2 regions of the Bacillus sp. GW823-FHT06A11 genome follow, and region 1 is predicted to be linked to the other one. Evidence: riboswitches for the same ligand, from Rfam matches in the RefSeq annotation. Region 1 holds a riboswitch; the other holds the start of a gene.
What was found. A riboswitch is a leader RNA that binds a small molecule or an ion and turns the genes downstream of it on or off. The one in region 1 is predicted to bind magnesium.
Positions count from the first base shown of each region.

Region 1 (5,036 bases):
TGTGCCGCTGCTTCACCTAATGGATACGTACGAATATTTACTGGGCGAGATGAAACTCCTTCTAATTCAATATAATCATTCTGTCTGGTTCCCTCTTTTAAAATACCAATTGGTACAAAGGAGTCTGGTTTTATCCATTTTGCTGTGAGCTTTTGTTCGACCTCTTCTATAGACATATCAAGTAATTGTGCCACTATTTCTTTCGTTTGCACTGCTGTTTCGCCTAGTTTCTCTGGAATAATTCCAACCTCAGTTGCTTTACCATTCGTTGCAAGCCCTTTTCCATTGCGATCATATATTTCTCCGCGTTTTCCTTGCTCTATTTGCATACGTACTTTGTAATCTTTTTTCATACCTGGGAAGATGAAGTCTGGTGTCCAATCTGTTTTCCAAGACTCTTTATCTTTCACAAGTTTTGCTTCATGGATGAATGAAACTGGTCCTACATCCGTATCCATCTTAACTTCAAAAAGAAAAAGCTCTTTATCTTTCGTATTCTCTCCTTTCATTTTAACTTTTAAATTCTTAGCTCCAATCCCCTCATATATTTTTTGATATTTTTCTGTAAATTCTTTTTTAGAAATCGATTTTTTGGCATGATCTGATAAATGATCATACATATTTGCAAACTTTTTATCATTCCATAAATTAATATATTCTTCAAATGCTTGTTTTGGCGGTTCGTTTTTATTACATCCTACCAACATAACTGCGAAACAAATGAAAAACAGCATCCATAATTTTTTCAATTCAATCTTCTCCCTTAGTTAAAAATGATGATTCCTTTCTTAATTTATTTAATAAAAAATGTTTTAACGCTTAATAGACAGTGAAAGTAAGGATATTGTTCCATATTTACAAAAAACTAAAAAAGAGTGATAAGAATTCCGTAAATTTGGAATCCTCATCACTCTCGTTTGATATTGTGCAAATCATGAATATGAAATAATAATTTCTAATTTTAAAAAATAATTTTAATTTTCCAACTAACGAGATAAAAATCATGTATTTGTTCTATTTTTAATAATTCATAAATTCGTTGAAATGTTCGCATCAAATTCATCTGATGTTTTGGTATCTATTTTTCTCCCATCAATTGTCATCTTTATTTTTTGTTTTTGGTTTGCTGTTACCACCCAAGCGTTCGGTAAATAACGATCTTCATGGGATAATGTAGACGGTGAATTTATAACCTTTCCTCCTAAATATAGCGTAGCAGAAGAACCTCCATCCATTGCCATTGCATTTATAGCGCCTTTTTCATATAGAATATCTTGACACTCTTTTAACGTAGCCCCTATACTATGCGTCTGTCTACCGTCAATAACTAGAAACATAATTGTACCATCTTCTTTTTGGGCCATAATACTTCTTGGAGCCGACCCCCAACCGCCGTCTCCTTCTGTAATCATTTTTTCTCCATTTACAATTAACTGTGGCATAAATCCAGCTGCGGAAACGACTTGTTTATCCAACAGTTGTTGGGTAGAATAATTTCCTGTTATCATTTGACCAAACTTTGTTAATCCCGTAATAATTGTAGGGGCATTTCTATCCATATTTGTATCAATAGCTTTCCCATTTTCTATCACAATTCCAGTAGCAACATTTCCTCCACCCCTTCCTGTTTCGTCAGCAAATCCACTTGCATTCACAGCAACAAGTGCATGATTACGTTTTGCCATTACGCTAATTTTTTCTCCCCTGTTAGCGCCCTGTGTTCCTTGATGGCTAACAAGTTTAACATTGAAGGGATTGCTAATAGTAACTAATTTTCCTTCAAAAAGAAAGCGACTATCTTTGTTACTTTTAATCGTTTCTACATCAATTTCTAATGGCTGATTTTTAAATTCTTCTAATCTTTTTCCTGCTATTTTTTTATAAATATGCTCATCACTATTTGACCATTTTGGATGATTAATTCTATCTTGCAATTTATCTAGTTCCTTTTGGGATAGGAATGTATACTTCGCATATTGTGGATGCTGAGAAGTTAGTATACTCCCAGCCATTGTTATGCGAAGCTCCCGGCCATAGCTAGTACCAAATAATATTCCTATGCCAATAAGCATGAAAATAGACAATAGAAGCAAAATTCGTTTGAAGATTTTTCTTAGATGTTTCATAGTTTTATCCTCCGGTATTAATTACATTCAATGAATCTTTTAAAATATTTTTTAATAAAGACAAAGGTGTTTGATTTCATCATGCCTGAATTCCCCGCTATATTTTAGCAATTAGGGCAAAATACTTATTCCGAATTTCATTTTTTCAGTGTATATTTATAAATTTAATAACATTTTTGCAACCATGAAATAAATTACTAATCCTGTTCCGTCAACAAATGTTGTAATAAATGGACCTGAAACAACTGCAGGATCTAGTTTTAATTTTCTTAGAATCAAAGGTAAAACAGCTGCTACAAGAGAGGCCCAAATAACAATAAATAATAAAGTAATTGCTACAACTTGTGCAACTTCTGTTCCAACTCCTAACATATAAGCACGAGTGAGCCCAGCTATCCCAAGTGCAAGTCCAAGAAGCATACCTATTGCAAATTCCTTTTTCATTACACGGAAAATGTCTTTAAATTTCACCTCTCCAATACCAATTGCACGAGTAATTGTTGCTACAACCTGTGTTCCTGTATTCCCTCCAGTACCTACTAATAATGGAACAAAGAAAGCAAGGGCAACTACAGTTTCAATTTCGTCTTCAAAATACTTTAATACTGTACCTGTATATGCCTCAGCAACAAAAAGAAGTAATAACCATGGTAGACGTTTGAAGAAAATACTCCAAACGCTAGCTTCAAAGTAAGATTGATTCAACGGTTCACTTCCGCCTAACTTTTGAATATCTTCTGTAGCTTCTGCTTCCATAACATTCATTACGTCATCAAATGTTATAATACCAATCATTTTATTATTTACTGTTATCACAGGTATGGCTGCTAAATTATAATTTAGTAGCTTTTTTACAACTTCTTGCTGGTCAACTTCAGCATGTACTGAAATTACCTCTGGCATCATGATAGTAGATAATATCTCTTCATCTGCTGCTAGTAATAACTCATGTATGGAAACGATTCCCTCAAGATAACCATGACTATCAAGAACATAACTATAAGATATTGATTCTACATTTTCAGAATGTTCCCTAATGTACTTCAATGTCATTTTTACTGACCAATTTCCTCTAACTGCAACAAAATCACTTGTGACAAGACTTCCTGCCGTTTCAGGTTTGAAATTCATCAATTTTTTTACGTTATGTTTTGTAATTTTGTCTAGATACGCCATTAATTTAGCTTGTTTTTCAGGATGAACCGCTAGAAGTAAATCTACTAATTCATCAATCGGTTGTAAATTTAGTAACTTTTTAGCTTTGTTTTCAGATAAGTGAATTAAGATATTATATTTTTCTTCTGCACTCATATATTGAAGAATTTTAGAGCTTTTTAATACGGGAATCGTATTTAGCAATATGATTTGATCTTCAATTGAAAATCTTTTTACTTCTTGCGCAACATCATACGACGGAAGACGTAAAACTTTCTCTGCATCCAAATTATTTTTGGTTACAAGTAATTCTTTTAATAATTTCTTCATGTTAACTCCTCCTCATATTGCTAAGGGAGACTCTAGAGTTTCATGAGTGGTTTTGTTTTATTTTATCTGTCTAAAATTTTTTATTAGAGCAATAATAGTTACATTGCAATCAATTCATTATTTAGAATTACCTCCTTTTTGAATATAAACAAGATAAAAATAAATAACATTAAACAGAAAAACCTTTACTCAAAAAGGAGTAAAGGTTTTATCACAATACAAATAAATGATTATTAAGACAGCTCTGCCGAAATCACAGAGGTGCCTTTCTACCAAATCGTATACCACTCCCTCGTTGAGTTTTAGCACTGTATAGCATAGGTTTTTATAACCAGCTACATTAAGAAGGGCCTTAATCCGACCGTTCCTGTTGACCCATTGGCGTCTCTCGACATTTTTGGGCAGCAGCGTTTCTCTATACAGGAGCCTCACCTAACAAAGTTTATTGAATTACTTCAAAATTTAAACCAGAATTTAATATTTGTCAACTGACTTTCAATTCCATTCATAAAAAAATCTTTTATAGAAAATGAAATTATATTTTATTATAAATTTAAAATTCCCCTTAAAAAACATAGAATTCAAATAGATTTAATTCGAAGAAACGTAATAAAACATATGAAACTTATTGTTTTTAATCAAATTCCAACTTTATAACAAAAGATGAATAATTAGTCATTCTGTATATCAAAAGAACATTCACAAAAAAATCTTCTTTTATGATTAAAATCTTCTTTACTGTTTATCAAATTTATATGGTTAAACTACTTAATCAAACGATACACTACAAGTCAAAAATATGTACTTATACAGAATGATTACAGACATTTTTTCATATCATTTCTCAAAGAACTATAAAGCAATAAAACAAATAAAATTAGCAATATGGTTGCTTGACAAGCAAAAAAAATATATTTATGCTTGCTACACGAAACAAACACATAAAATTTATATTGCTTAACCTGTTAGGTGAGGCTCCTATGCAAACACAGGCTATTGCCCAAAAATGTCGAAAGACGCCAATGGGTAGAACAGGAATTGTCGGATTAAGGCTCTTCTTAAGATAGCTAAGTAATGAATTTTCATTACTTTACGTTGTATAGTGCCAAAGCTCTACTAGAGGGAAAAAAGCCTTATTTACTCATGCCATTTTGAATCCCTCTAGTTACATACTAGGGGGATTTTTGCGTAAAAAACAGGGAATAAGCGATAGAATCTTCCTAAACAAAAGTCATATTTAGTAATTGACGAGAACAAGATTCTATTCATTAGCAAATGTAATATTATGTTTTGTTTTAAATCAGGAGGATATTAAAATGAAAAAAATATTAAAACTCGATTATCTATTGCTCCTTCCTCTATTCATAACATGTACTTTAGGTATTATCATGATGTATAGTGCAAGCTCCATTGTCGCTGTCCAAC
Region 1 covers NZ_JBXAHS010000001.1:2,004-7,039, forward strand. The annotation lists gene AC1Q8L_RS00010 (penicillin-binding transpeptidase domain-containing protein) at 1-749, opposite strand, end outside; gene AC1Q8L_RS00015 (phosphodiester glycosidase family protein) at 1,029-2,126, opposite strand; gene mgtE (magnesium transporter) at 2,283-3,611, opposite strand; M-box (ykoK) riboswitch at 3,893-4,058, opposite strand; M-box (ykoK) riboswitch at 4,566-4,742, shown strand; gene AC1Q8L_RS00025 (FtsW/RodA/SpoVE family cell cycle protein) at 4,928-5,036, shown strand, end outside.

Region 2 (5,036 bases), on a different contig from region 1:
TCCATACCAGCAATTACTTCTTCACGTGAAATACTTCTTGTTTCCATTTCACATTGAATCATAATTTCTGCGATTTTTACATTTTGTTCTTTAGCTTGCGCCACTAGTTCCGCTGCGTTCCGAAACATGGTGTGTCCCCCCTGCAATTATTCCATAATAGTTACTTGACAAATATTTTGTTGCGCGTTTATTTCTTCAATCACTTCATCTGCTAATAATTCATCTGTTTCGATGACCATAAGCGCTCTTCTTCCTTTTTCTTTACGAGAAACACTCATTGTACTAATGTTAATTTCATGTTTCGCAAGGATTGAAGCTACTGCTGCAATAGCACCGAAGCGATCGTTATTTACAATAAGTAGTGCTGGACTTGTGCCTGATAATTGAAGATCGAATCCGTTTAATTCTACAACTTCAATTTTACCGCCACCAATTGAGCAAGCAACAACTTCAATTTCTTCTTCACCTTTATACAAACGAATTTTCGCTGTATTTGGGTGAGGTGCATTGGCATCTTCTTCAATGAATTCCACTTCAATTCCGCGCTCTTTTGCTATTTCTAGCGCCTCTGGAATACGTAAGTCATCTGTTTCAAATCCTAATATTCCACCGATTAGTGCTACATCCGTACCATGCCCTCGATACGTCTTTGCAAATGATCCATATAACGAAATGCTTACTCTTTCTGGTTCATGACGAAACAGCTGGCGAGCAACTTGCCCCATTCTTGCCGCGCCTGCTGTATGTGAACTTGATGGTCCAATCATAACTGGACCGATAATATCAAATACTGAGCGATACTTCATCATAACTCCCCCTAAACCTCTATGCAAAAATTTATTCTACTATTCTATTAACCTGCTACATCTGTCGCTTTTCCAGTTGTACCACGAATTTGTTCTGCTGTATGAATTGGATAATTTTTAAATAAAAGTAATCCAATATAACCTGAAATAATACCAGTTATAATAATACATAAGAATCTTAGCATTATTTTCATTAAAAAATGATATAAGATAATCCACAATAAAGTCTGGTAGCAATCCAAAGTTTAACACAGAAGCCATTGCAAGGATAGCATAAACAAGCGATATCTTTCCTATTATAATTCTCATGTTACTCTCTCATGGTTTAGTCAACTTCACTTGTTACGATAATAACTAAAAAGCATGTGACTTATCATAAATTATAATCTGCCCTCATTATAGCTTGTTTTTTATAAAACGCTTACTTTTGTTGAATTTTAAAAGTTCTGAATAAAAGTCCATTCCTGCTATTTGTATCACTTGTATGTCATCTGACTTATATAACAGTTTTTCTAAATAATCATTATTTCGTATTTTTATCGTATATATTCAAACCATTCTAATTTTCTGTATCATCCAAGTATAAGTATAAAATAATAACAGTTTTATTTTTAAATTTTTTTAGACATAAAAAAATGGTAACCCACCGTTACCATTTTTTACAAAATTATTATTTTTCTACTGGGAATGATTTCAAATCTGTCGCTATTTCTGTATTAGAAAACAACTCTCTTGCCTCTTTCAATAATTCCTTATATGTATCTCCTTGATAGCGAGAACTAATGTGAGTTAAGATTAATCGCTTCGCATTTGCCTGAAGTGCAATGCTCGCAGCTTGCTTAGATGTGGAATGAAAATAATCATGCGCTTGTTGCTCATCTTCTGCTGCGAAAGTCGCTTCATGGACAAGTACATCTGCATCTTGCGCAAGCTCCCTACTTGCTTCGCAATATCGCGTATCACCTAAGATAGTAATAATTCTTCCTTTTTGAGGTGGGCCGATAAACTCATTTCCATTTAATATCGTGCCATCCTCTAATTCAACTACTTCTCCATCCTTTAAACGTTTAAAGATTGGACCTGGTTTCACACCCATCTCAAGCAACTTATCAACTAAAAGAGCACCTTGTATATCTTTCTCTACAATACGATATCCAAAACATTCTATACCGTGTGACAATCTTTTCGTTTCTACATAAAATTCATTATCTTCAAATACGGTACCTTCTTCTGTTATCTCCACAACTTCAAGTGGATATTTCACATGTGTCGTACTTACCGATAATGCCACTTCAATAAATTGTTTAATTCCTTTCGGTCCATACACCGTTAAAGGCGTAGTTCCTCCTTGAAATGAACGGCTACCTAATAAACCAGGCAATCCAAAAATATGATCGCCATGTAAATGCGTAATAAATATTTTTTCAATGCGGCGCGGACGTACAGATGTATGTAATATTTGATGTTGCGTGGCCTCGCCACAATCAAATAACCAAGTTTGTCCTCGTTCTTCTAACAATTGTAAAGCAATTGCTGAAACGTTCCTTCCTTTTGAAGGAACACCTGCACCAGTTCCTAAAAATACAAATTCCACTTTCTTTCCTCCAGCTCTAAATATACTCTATCTCTCATCTTACGGAATGTTATTTCAAATGGCAAATTGAATTTACATAACCAATCATCTAGACAACTATATAACACGAACGTTATACTTAAAAAATTTAGCAATCGTTCGTGTTTTGTGTTAAAATGATTATACTACATTTTAAGGGAGCGTTTTATTATGAAAGAAGTATTTCGTTTACAAACTGATTTTTCATCTTCATTTGATCGCTGGGTAAGTTCTTTCGTGTCTGATCACCCAGCACAATTAGAATGGACAACTTTAAAGGAATTAATCCATGAATATACAACATCACATACAAATGATACGTTACCAGCATATATTTCTTCAGCTTTAACATATTACGCCCAACGCGTTTCAACTACAAACAGTTCAGAGATTGTTATTTTTGAAAACCCTACAATCTCGTAATCTATAATAAAAAAGCACTGGTTACAGTGCTTTTTTATTTATACTTATTTAGCAAATGATTATATTCCGTCCACAAGTCTGTATACATACTTTGATCAAACTCATCTAAAATTATCTTTTCACTTGATTTATTGAATAATTCTTTTGCTTGTAGCGCAAAAGAAACAATTTGTTTTCTATATTCATTTTCATTTACTTCTATATGAAGCCCTTCATAGTATATAGCCTTTTGATCAGTAGAAATAACTTTGACAAAATCCTTTAAAACCACATTTTCACCTATATGGTTTATAGTCCAATGAATTAAAATTGGGCATCCTAACATGAGCATAGTGCCACATCCGTGCAAAATAAGCCCCTCTTCATTTTCAATATCACAAATATATTCTTTATCTAAAGTTCGTAACAGAGCTAGAGCTGATTCACTTATTCCCCATTCCTCATCCATACCTGTTTGTGTAATAATCGTTCCATCCACATTTAAATAAATTTCCCCGTGAGAACATAAATCTTCCTGCTCATTAAACAACCACTTTTGATTCTCAATATTTATAATAAAATTTTGTGGTACCATTACAAATTCCCCTTTTATAAAAATATTTATTTTCCACATTATTTATAATTAATATCATGTATTTCATCCCATATATCTATTATAAATCCATTTAATATTTTAAAAACACAGATAAAAAAGATATTGACACTACGATTTTACAGTGCTAACATTCAACATGTAATTGAATATGGTCTCTGTTAGGTGAGGCTCCTGTATAGAGAAACGCTGCTGCCCAAAAATGTCGAGAGACGCCAATGGGTCAACAGGAAAGGTCGGAATGAAGGCCTTTTTTAACGTAGCTGGTTTCAGTACCTATGCTATACAGTGCTAAAACTCAACGAGGGAGAGGTGCATGTATTTTGTCATACACAAAAACTGTTTTTATTTATGTCTACTAGCAGTCTTTGTTGTGGACTCTTTTAACTGCGAATTCAGACCTTTACTCGTTTTGAGTAAAGGTCTTTTTACGTCTATATGCACCTTACTATGAAACAAACATAGCATATTCAGAAACTACTAAATTGTACGGAGGTGAGGAACAGTTGGCAATTGATGATTCGGCCCAGATACCCATACGTTTTACATTCATATTTCATCATGTAGGTAGGAAAGAAACTGTTCCTCACCATTTCAAATAGTTAGTTAGGTAACAGATTGTTTCCTCCTTCATGACAGAGGAGGAACTACCGATGTTTAATTTACAAAGACAAGAAACAAAGCATGCTTATGAGCAAGATAGCATGAAAACAAATAACGAATTATTAGTGGAGGTTGCAACACAAGATGTAATCTCTGCGTTAAAACTTCTAGAAACAACACAAGATGGATTATCTAAACAAGAAGTGGCTCGTAGACTTTCTTTTTACGGTCCGAACGAAATAGCTCATAATAAAATGGCGCCGTGGTACATTCAATTTCTGCTGGCATTTAAAAATCCATTTATTTTCGTTTTATTAGCTCTTGGAGCACTCTCCTTTTTCACAGATGACATACAAGGAACAATTGTCGTATCTGCAATGGTACTACTTAGTGCAACGATTCGGTTTTCCCAAGAATTTCGTTCTCAAAAAGCTGCCGATAAGTTAAAGGCTATGGTTCGAACAACTGCGAGCGTATTTAGAATAAATGGATTTGTACATGAAACAAAAAATGTAACGAATTTAAATCGAAATTACACAACAGAAATTCCAATTGAAGAGCTTGTACCTGGCGATATTATTTCCCTTTCAGCTGGTGATATCGTTCCAGCTGATGTGCGTGTTGTATCCGCTAAAGATTTATTTGTTAATCAATCTTCTTTGACAGGGGAAGCACTTCCTATAGAAAAATACGAACACTGCTACCATACAGAAAATAAGCATATCTTACCGAAAAACATGAAAAAAAATTACAATCCACTCGATATGGAAAACCTTTGCTTCATGGGAACAAATATTGTAAGTGGTAGCGCAAAAGCTGTTGTCATCTCAACAAGTACCGATACGTATTTCGGCTCTTTAGCAAATAAGGTAATCGGAAAGCGTGTAGAAACAAGCTTTGATAAAGGTGTAAACAAAGTAAGCTGGCTCTTAATTACATTCATGCTTATTATGGCGCCTATCGTCCTTCTCATTAACGGATTCACAAAGGGAGATTGGCA
Region 2 covers NZ_JBXAHS010000002.1:631,187-636,222, reverse strand. The annotation lists gene sdaAA (L-serine ammonia-lyase, iron-sulfur-dependent, subunit alpha) at 1-128, opposite strand, end outside; gene sdaAB (L-serine ammonia-lyase, iron-sulfur-dependent subunit beta) at 147-806, opposite strand; gene AC1Q8L_RS11845 (hypothetical protein) at 854-991, opposite strand; gene rnz (ribonuclease Z) at 1,477-2,400, opposite strand; gene AC1Q8L_RS11835 (DUF3932 family protein) at 2,590-2,841, shown strand; gene AC1Q8L_RS11830 (hypothetical protein) at 2,876-3,415, opposite strand; M-box (ykoK) riboswitch at 3,584-3,751, shown strand; gene mgtA (magnesium-translocating P-type ATPase) at 4,087-5,036, shown strand, end outside.
Region 2: it holds a riboswitch for magnesium, as region 1 does, so the genes downstream of both, mgtA (magnesium-translocating P-type ATPase) here and mgtE (magnesium transporter) in region 1, are expected to answer to the same signal.